4 regions of the Exiguobacterium sp. s161 genome follow, and region 1 is predicted to be linked to each of the others. Evidence: riboswitches for the same ligand, from Rfam matches in the RefSeq annotation. Region 1 holds a riboswitch; each other region holds the start of a gene.
The links. Region 1 has a riboswitch for S-adenosylmethionine ahead of mtnK (S-methyl-5-thioribose kinase). Riboswitches for the same ligand answer to the same signal wherever they lie in the genome.
Positions count from the first base shown of each region.

Region 1 (2,205 bases):
CGATCTTCGACACCAATCAAGGAGCGGACCCCTTCGATCCCGAATTTCGCACCTGGAAAGTCCGACGTAAATGTATCGGGTAATAGCAATTCCGTTAGTTTGATTTCACCGTCGAGTGAGAGTTTCCCGAAGACGGTCGTTAGAATCGCAGAAAAGTCGCGCGATACGTTATGTTCCGGGTAACGAATCGTGATATATCCTTTGCCATCGCGCTCTTCGGTATGTACGACTTCCCCTTTGAACGAGGCGAGTTGTTGTTGTTCGAGATGATTCAGTTCCGTCCAAGAACCGACTGTCAGACCAAGCGCGAGTTGTTCAGCGCGTTGCTCGAGTCGATCACGGGCAGTCAATTGATAAGTAGCAGTGATATAAGCCATGTCTTTCCTCCTTCAACAAAAAAATGGTCTCTCGTCAGCGACAAGAGACCATGAATGATTCGAACGTGGACTCTTATCTGTCAGCTTAGTAGCTGCAAGAATTAGCACCGTGCCAAAAGGTCGGTTGCTGCGACATCGTAGGGCTTGTCCCTCCGTCTGCTCTTGATAAGAATTGGATGAAATTGTGAAATCTAATTGCAATTTTTACATGAGAATCGCTACTTGTCAAACTATTTTTAGAAAATTTATTTTTTTGAAAATACTCTTTCTATAGATGGCATAAAAATGATATCCGTTTCTGCTTGATTTCGATTTGACAGCGAGGAAGTCGATTGCGTAAGATTCAAATCAATATCACACACGACAACTACATACGACTCTTATCGCGAGTTGGCAGAGGGAATTGGCCCGATGACGCCGCAGCAACCGACCACTAGGCACGGTGCTACATCCAACAGACGTTTCGTCTGAGAGATAAGAGGACGCAGTGACTTTTCTGCGCCTCTTTTCGATGACGAAAAGAGGCGCTTTTTCGTGTATCACATAGGGGGAAACTGAGATGACATATAAAGCATTCACAGAACAGGACGCGATTGATCGTGTTCGGACATTAGGACTGATCGGCGACGGAACTGTCGAAGCAGAAGAGATTGGCGACGGGAACCTCAACCTCGTCTTTCGGATTCGAGAAGGCGAACATCGCTTGATTTTAAAACAAGCATTACCATATGCGAAGGTCGTCGGGGAGAGCTGGCCGTTATCGCTCGAACGAGCGTGGATCGAGCAATCCGCACTCCGTGAATTCGCACGGCATGCCGTACCGTTCGTGCCGCGTGTTTTTCATGCTAGTCATGAAGAGGCGTATACGGTCATGGAAGATCTTTCACATCTGACGATCGTTCGAAGCGGTTTACTCGCAGGTGAACAGTATCCGTTGCTTGCGGAACATATCGGTTCTTATCTCGCTCGGACGTTATTCCATACATCGGACTTTGCACTTGGTCCGGTTGAAAAGAAACGTGTCGCCCGAACGTACTACAATCCAGACTTGTGCGACATCACGGAAAAATTAATCTTCACGGATCCGTTTCATGACGCGGAAACGAACGAGATTGAAGCCGGACTCGAAGAAGAGGTGGCACGTCTATGGGCAGACGATGAGTTGAAACGCGAAGTCGCAAAACTCGAAGCGCTCTTCATCACGAAAGGAGATGCATTGCTGCACGGCGATCTACATACAGGCAGCATCTTCGCCTCGGCGACGGAAACGAAAGTCATCGATCCAGAATTCGCCTTTTATGGTCCATTCGGATTCGATGTCGGGCAGTTCATTGCGCATCTATTCTTCGCAGCATATCCGGATTACCCTACACGACGTGACGCCCGAATCAAGGATATCGATACGTTCTGGCTGACGTTCGCTTCAACGTTCCGTGCATTATGGGAACGGGAAGCCGTCGAACCATTCCGGACATCGGGGCTCGTCGACGATGTATTGAGCACGATCTTGCAGGATGCCCTTGGCTTTGCCGGTTGCGAATTGATTCGGCGGACGATTGGTCTTGCACCGGTCGCTGATTTAGAATCAATCGATTCAACGACGGAACGCTTAGAGCGGAAACGTCACGCTCTTCGTCTAGGAGCGGCGTTAATCAAACGCCGTACAGAATGCCGGACATTCGATGATTTACGAAACTTTGACGTAACGGAGGAACTCAGCCGATGACTACATTCGTTCAAAGTATCCGTTACGAAGATCGTATCTTGACGATTCTCGATCAGACACGTCTACCGCAAGAAGAGCACTATGAAGTCATTGCTGATCTCG
Region 1 is NZ_JACSNH010000006.1:21,842-24,046, reverse strand. Features, by position in the region: gene KNQ14_RS13725 (2,3-diketo-5-methylthiopentyl-1-phosphate enolase) at 1-377, opposite strand, end outside; SAM riboswitch class I at 448-549, opposite strand; SAM riboswitch class I at 755-858, shown strand; gene mtnK (S-methyl-5-thioribose kinase) at 937-2,103, shown strand; gene mtnA (S-methyl-5-thioribose-1-phosphate isomerase) at 2,100-2,205, shown strand, end outside.

Region 2 (2,205 bases), on a different contig from region 1:
AGTCGCAAAATCGTCGTTCGGATCGCAAGCGGAATCGTCCGTTTCGGATCGACTGCTTCACCCGCCGCGACACCGATTAGTTCCGTTCCCGAGTAAGCAAAGTTCACGGCAAGCATCGTCATGAAGATGACGAAAGCGCCATTTGGAAACAACCCGCCTTCGGTTAACGAAGAAAAGAATGGAGCCGGGCTACCATCTTGCAGTGGAATAAAGCCGACGATCGCTCCCGCACCGAGTAAAATGAAAGCAATGATTGTCACGACCTTAATGGCGGAAAACCAAAACTCGACTTCAGCGAACACGCGAACCTTCAAGACGTTGATACCAAGGATCATCGCAGCGAACAATGCGCTGAACACCCATACAGGAATCGACGGGAACCAACGTTGCATTAAAATGCCTGCTGCCGTGAATTCTGAACCAAGGGCGACCGTCCATGTCAGCCAGTAGAGCCAGGCCACTGTATAACCGGTGCCGGGTCCGATGTACTTCGTTGCGTACTTATGGAATGATCCGGTTTCCGGCATGTGCACGGCGAGTTCACCGAGACTTAACATGACTAAGTAAACGACGACGGCCCCAATCAAATACGATAAAATCGTTCCGACACGTCCTGCTTGTTCCAACGTATAACCTGTACTTAAAAATAATCCGGTTCCAATGACACCACCTAACGACAGCATGATCAGATGACGTGATTCCATCTTGCGTCGAAATGCTCCGCTCGTTTTCATGAATCCATTTCCTCCTCATTCCACCTATTTCAAACAAAAAACGCATCCTCACGGATGCGTCGGTCGACAATTCGGAAATCTTATCGATCGGGTGCAGCACCCGCAGGAATTAGCACAGTATCTTTCGACCTGTTGCTGAGGTTTCATAGGGCCAGTCCCTCCACCTCTCTGGATAAGTATGTAATTGTTCCTAACCATATCAGAATGCAGATAATTCAGTCAACAGGCATTTCCCGATTTTTTTGATAGATCCATAAATTAGATTCAATCAGTTGAAGATGACGTGAAGAGCGTGTTTCGAGCAAAGTACTAAAGAAATGTTTCACTTCGACGGGCTGACCCTTTTCCATGTCCCGTAACATCGATGATTTCATCGTGTCTTCCATTGCATGCATCTGCTTCAGCAAGACCGCTTCTACATCGTCATTAAAGACTGCGCCTTGTTCTTCCATCGCTCGCTTCGCTTCCTTCATGACGTCTTGAATCATCTGATGACCAATTGGGTCCTTGCGAATTGGACCGATGGCAGAGCGAAATAGTGTCGTCACGCCCGCAAATGTCGAAATGAAGAGGTACTTTTGCCACATGTCATCCATGATATGCATCGAGTACGCCATCGGTGCCTTCGCTTTCGCAAAACGTGTTGCAATCTCCTCTAAACGCGCTGTTGGTTTACCGGTTCGTGAACCAAACAATAGCCGATGCGACGGGCTTGTCTGTACAATACGCCCTTCTGCATCAAGCGTCGATTCAATGAAGCAAAGTCCGCCCAGTACTCGATCTTCTCCGAAGACTTCTGTTAACCGTCGTATATGCTGCATGCCGTTCAACAAAGGAATGATGTACGTCTCGCTCGAAACAAATGGCGCAAGATCCTGTAGGACATCATCCAAGTGATAGGCTTTCGTCGAAAGTAAGACGACATCAAATGTGTGATTCAGTCGCATGTCTCGTGTCACTAACTGAGGCGTGATCATAACATCACCATGAGGACTAGTGATCTGTAACCCTGTCTTTTGTAATTGTTCATAGCGCTTCGGACGAACAAGGAATGTCACCTGTTCCCCTTGCTCAGCAAGACGTCCCCCGAAATAACCTCCAACTGCTCCGGCACCTACGACTAAAACATGCATATGCATTACCTCCTTTTTAACTAATCGATTCGTTACTTACTCCTTCACCCTAACATATCGGAAACCATTTTCCTGATTCCTGCTTGAATCACTAAAATGTAAGTTAAGCGTTTGCATTTTAGAAAAAAACGTTTATACTAACTTGTATACAAGTATACTCACTTTAGAAATCAGGTGATTCCATGTCAGAACTGTTATACCCCTTGAAGTGGTTAGCAAAAGCTTCCGCTGGAGATCGTGTCGCACACGAGCTACGGATGCGCATCATTTCAGGAAAGATTGAAAGCGGTACCATTTTATCCGAAAACAAATTAGCCTCTGATTTTTCAGTCAGTCGC
Region 2 is NZ_JACSNH010000004.1:70,350-72,554, reverse strand. Features, by position in the region: gene KNQ14_RS11560 (amino acid permease) at 1-734, opposite strand, end outside; SAM riboswitch class I at 812-913, opposite strand; gene KNQ14_RS11555 (ketopantoate reductase family protein) at 950-1,867, opposite strand; gene KNQ14_RS11550 (GntR family transcriptional regulator) at 2,050-2,205, shown strand, end outside.
Region 2: it holds a riboswitch for S-adenosylmethionine, as region 1 does, so the genes downstream of both, KNQ14_RS11560 (amino acid permease) here and mtnK (S-methyl-5-thioribose kinase) in region 1, are expected to answer to the same signal.

Region 3 (2,205 bases), on a different contig from region 1:
CTTCCCGGACACAACGTTTGATTGACGGGAAACCAGCGAACTACGATGATCCGATCATCCTAGTCGGAGCGTCGGAATCGTATGAGCCACGTTGCCGTCATTGCCATGAGGTACCTGGAAAACCGAAGCCGCTCCAATCGGTGCAGCACCAAGAAAATTAAAAAAAGACGTACCGATGATGGTCGTCCTTTGATGTAGCAGCTATTTGCTTCCATATGGAAACGAATAGCTGTTTTTTTGATTCAGCCTGTTTCTTGCGAAAACTGACACGATTGTTCGATAAAGCGAATCGTCTCACGAACAATCAAATCCTGATCATGATCGAGTGTCGCAACGTGATACGAGTTCAGTAAACAGTAGCTTCGTTTATCATTTGTTCCGATGTGCTGGTGCAGATAATCCGAGCTCGAAGGTGGAACGACGTGATCGGTCGCTGAGTAAAGAATCAATGTCGGTAGAAGGATCGATCCAAGGCGTCCTTTTGTTTCATCCATTAGGCGAACAAGTTCGAACGCACAACGGCTCGGAACAAGATCATAGATGATTTCAAAGGCTGCTCGCTTAATGTCCGGTGCGCCTTCCGGTAAATACTCTGGACCGTCCTCGAACGAAAGTGATTCATAGGATGGAACGGAGAGTGCGGCATTGATCGTAATGATGCCGGCAAACGGAATCCCGTCAGCGGCGAGCGACAGCGCAAGCGTCGCACCCATCGATTGACCGATGACGAAGACTTGATCGCATGTTTCTTGTAAACGTTCATAGCCGTCTTGCAGGCTTTGCTTCCAACATCGAGCAGTCGATTGTTCGAACTCGCGGACGTTCGTTCCATGTCCACGTAAGCGCGGGGCATAGACGGTAAAACCTTCAGCAGCGAATGCCTCACCGACGTCCCGGACACTTTGCGGAGTGGCGTTAAAACCATGACAGATTAGAATGCCGATCGATCCACCTTGAAAATAAAACGCTTCAGCACCAGTCAATACAGGATAGTTCATCATTACTATTTTTCCTCCATTCATGAAAAAAACTCGTCGACGTCACTGCTTGGACGCCCACGAGTTTTTCACCGTATCATCCAAAGCCGCGCTTTGCTGGTCGGAGCACCTTACAAATTGCAGGTTGCCGTGAAGTCATAGAGCCAGGTCTCTCGTTCACTCTTGATAAATATCATATTGGAATTGTCGGAATAATCATTGAAACGATGGTAGCACGACCAAAAATGACTTGTCAAATCTTTCTTGACGAATCGTGATCCGTTCATTAAGCTAATTCATAACTTGTAAATCCATCGATATGCGCCAAATGGATTATTTTTGCAAAGTTGGTTGACTTTTAAAGTTTCGACCCGTAATGTAAAAATTAGTTTTACGACATAAGCAACAACGCAACAACACACATACGAATTTCATACCGCAATACTTATCCAGAGAGGTGGAGGGACTGGCCCTACGAAACCTCGGCAACAGACTCATTATGAGCACTGTGCCAATTCCATCAGACAGATGTCTGAGAGATGAGTGGAGTGGATTCTGCCACTGTGCGGATCCAGGTCTCTTCTTGTTTCTCAAGAAGGGACCTTTTTTGTTGAATGAAGGGGGAAAACGGAATGATTGCATTTCATCAAGTCAAAAAAACGTACGTCACGAAAGATCAGACGATTGCAGCGCTCGACGGTGTCGACCTGACGATCGAGAAAGGCGAAATCTTTGGTGTCATCGGCTTTAGCGGTGCCGGGAAAAGTTCACTGCTCCGCTGTGTCAATCTGTTAGAACGACCGACGTCAGGAACGGTGACGGTCGATGGGGAAGATTTAACGCAACTGTCTCCGAAAAAATTACGCCAAGCAAAACAACGGATTGGAATGATCTTTCAGCACTTCAATCTATTGAATGCGAACACGGTCTTTACGAACGTTGCAAAACCACTCGTTCTCGCAGGCGTCAAGAAAGATGAGATTCGCCGTCGGGTGACGGAGTTGCTCGAATTCGTCGATCTCGCGGACAAGGCGGATCATTATCCAGATCAATTGTCGGGTGGGCAGAAACAGCGCGTTGGTATCGCCCGGGCACTCGCGACGCAACCTTCCGTCCTTTTATGTGACGAAGCGACGTCAGCACTTGATCCCCAGACGACACATCATATTCTTCAGTTATTAAAACGGATCAATGCAGAGTACGGGATCACGATTCTTTTGATTACCCA
Region 3 is NZ_JACSNH010000001.1:67,024-69,228, forward strand. Features, by position in the region: gene KNQ14_RS00395 (thymidine kinase) at 1-161, shown strand, start outside; gene KNQ14_RS00400 (alpha/beta hydrolase) at 243-1,001, opposite strand; SAM riboswitch class I at 1,069-1,170, opposite strand; SAM riboswitch class I at 1,420-1,523, shown strand; gene KNQ14_RS00405 (methionine ABC transporter ATP-binding protein) at 1,610-2,205, shown strand, end outside.
Region 3: it holds a riboswitch for S-adenosylmethionine, as region 1 does, so the genes downstream of both, KNQ14_RS00400 (alpha/beta hydrolase) here and mtnK (S-methyl-5-thioribose kinase) in region 1, are expected to answer to the same signal.

Region 4 (2,205 bases), on a different contig from region 1:
CGATAGATTGACCGTCTTCGCATAACATCCCCCTTCGATGTTGAAGACACCATCGTGCGACCAACCATGCTCATCGTCACCGATCAATTGACGGCTATCATCGGCTGAAAGGGTGGTCTTACCAGTACCAGATAGACCGAAAAACAAGGCGACGTCGCCTTCGTGTCCGACGTTTGCCGAGCAGTGCATCGAAAGGACGTTTTCTTGTGGCAAGAGGTAGTTCATGACGGAAAAGATCGACTTTTTGATTTCTCCAGCGTATTCCGTTCCACCGATCAAGACGATTCGGTGTTCGAACGACATCGCGATGAACGTCTCGGAGTTCGTTCCGTCAACGGCAGGATCTGCTTTGAAATGTGGCGCGTAGACGACCGTGAACGGTTCGAAGGCAGCCACTTCAGGATACTCGCGTAAAAAGAGTTGTTTGGCAAACAGGTTATGCCAAGCATATTGTGTGAGCACACGGACCGGAAGGGTGAAGTGCGTATCTGCTCCAGCAGCAGCTTCTGTGTAATAGAGATGGTCAGCTTCGTTCATGTAACGAAGAACCTTTTGCAACAATTGTTCAAATTTGTCTCCATCCATTGGTTGGTTGACATGACCCCAATCAATGTGAGACTCGCAGGAAGAATCACGGACGATGAACTTATCTTTTGGTGAACGACCTGTAAATTTCCCCGTTTCTACAGATAATGCGCCGTTCTCAGCAAGGACACCTTCTTCGTTTCGAATCGCATGTTCGACAAGTTCAGCAACAGATAGTTGTTTGAACACATGCTCTTTCTTGAGTAGTTCTTCGATATTCAGGACCGTCATCGGCATCCTGACCCCACCTTTCCCCTACGTTGGTTTTGGCTCACTGCATTTAGTATGACACATTTATTATATATGACATACTAAAGGGAGAGCAATCATTTTCTAGTGCTGATTTCTATTTATCTGGAAACGCTTTCAGCATTAACAGTTTAACATCTCTTTCAAAAAGTTTCGACTAGAATTTGAAACCTTGCTTGACAGAGTAGTTACAACTTTATATCATGTAATTCGTAACGGATACTCTTATTCTGAGCAGGTGGAGGGAACAAGGCCCGAAGAAACCCGGCAACCGTCCTACATTAATTCACATATTAATGAGGGAAAAGGTGCTCTCCTGAAGCGAAGTAAACACTTCGAACGATAAGAGGGTAAAGGAAGAACGCACAACCTTTCCCTGACCATTTTTTGGACTTGGAAAGGTTTTTTTCATTTTACCGTCCCACTCAACTAGGGGAAATGAGTACACCGTCAAATTCTTTTTTGGGAGGGTCATACATGACAAACCTTAATCGCCGACTATTCACGTCGGAGTCAGTCACTGAAGGTCATCCAGATAAAATCTGTGACCAAATTTCGGATTCAATTCTTGATGCAATCCTCGCAGCGGATCCAAACGCGCGTGTTGCGGCAGAAACTTCTGTTACAACAGGTCTCGTTCTCGTTGCAGGTGAGATCACGACATCGACTTACGTCGACATTCCAAAAGTCGTCCGTGAAACGATTCGTGAGATCGGTTATACACGCGCGAAATACGGTTTCGACGCGGACACATGTGCTGTATTGACATCAATCGATGAGCAATCAGCAGACATCGCTCTTGGTGTCGACCAAGCGCTTGAAGCACGTGAAGGTAGCATGTCTGATGCAGAAATCGATGCAATCGGTGCAGGAGACCAAGGTCTCATGTTCGGTTACGCAACGAAAGAAACGCCAGAACTCATGCCACTTCCAATCTCGCTCTCACACCGTCTCGCACGCCGTTTGGCAGAAGTGCGTAAAAACGGTCAACTCGACTACCTTCGTCCGGACGGAAAAACACAAGTCACGGTCGAATACAACGAGAACAACGAGCCGGTTCGTGTCGATACGATCGTTATCTCGACACAACACGCAGAAGAAGTCACGCTTGAGCAAATCCAAGCTGACTTGAAAGAACACGTCATCACACCGGTCATCCCGGCTGAATACATCGACGCAGCAACGAAATTCTTCATCAACCCAACTGGCCGTTTCGTCATTGGCGGACCACAAGGAGATGCTGGATTGACTGGTCGTAAGATCATCGTTGATACGTATGGTGGATACGCACGCCACGGCGGTGGAGCATTCTCAGGTAAAGATCCAACAAAAGTCGACCGTTCAGCTGCATACGCAGCACGTTACGTCGCG
Region 4 is NZ_JACSNH010000001.1:534,000-536,204, forward strand. Features, by position in the region: gene pckA (phosphoenolpyruvate carboxykinase (ATP)) at 1-822, opposite strand, end outside; SAM riboswitch class I at 1,057-1,183, shown strand; gene metK (methionine adenosyltransferase) at 1,312-2,205, shown strand, end outside.
Region 4: it holds a riboswitch for S-adenosylmethionine, as region 1 does, so the genes downstream of both, metK (methionine adenosyltransferase) here and mtnK (S-methyl-5-thioribose kinase) in region 1, are expected to answer to the same signal.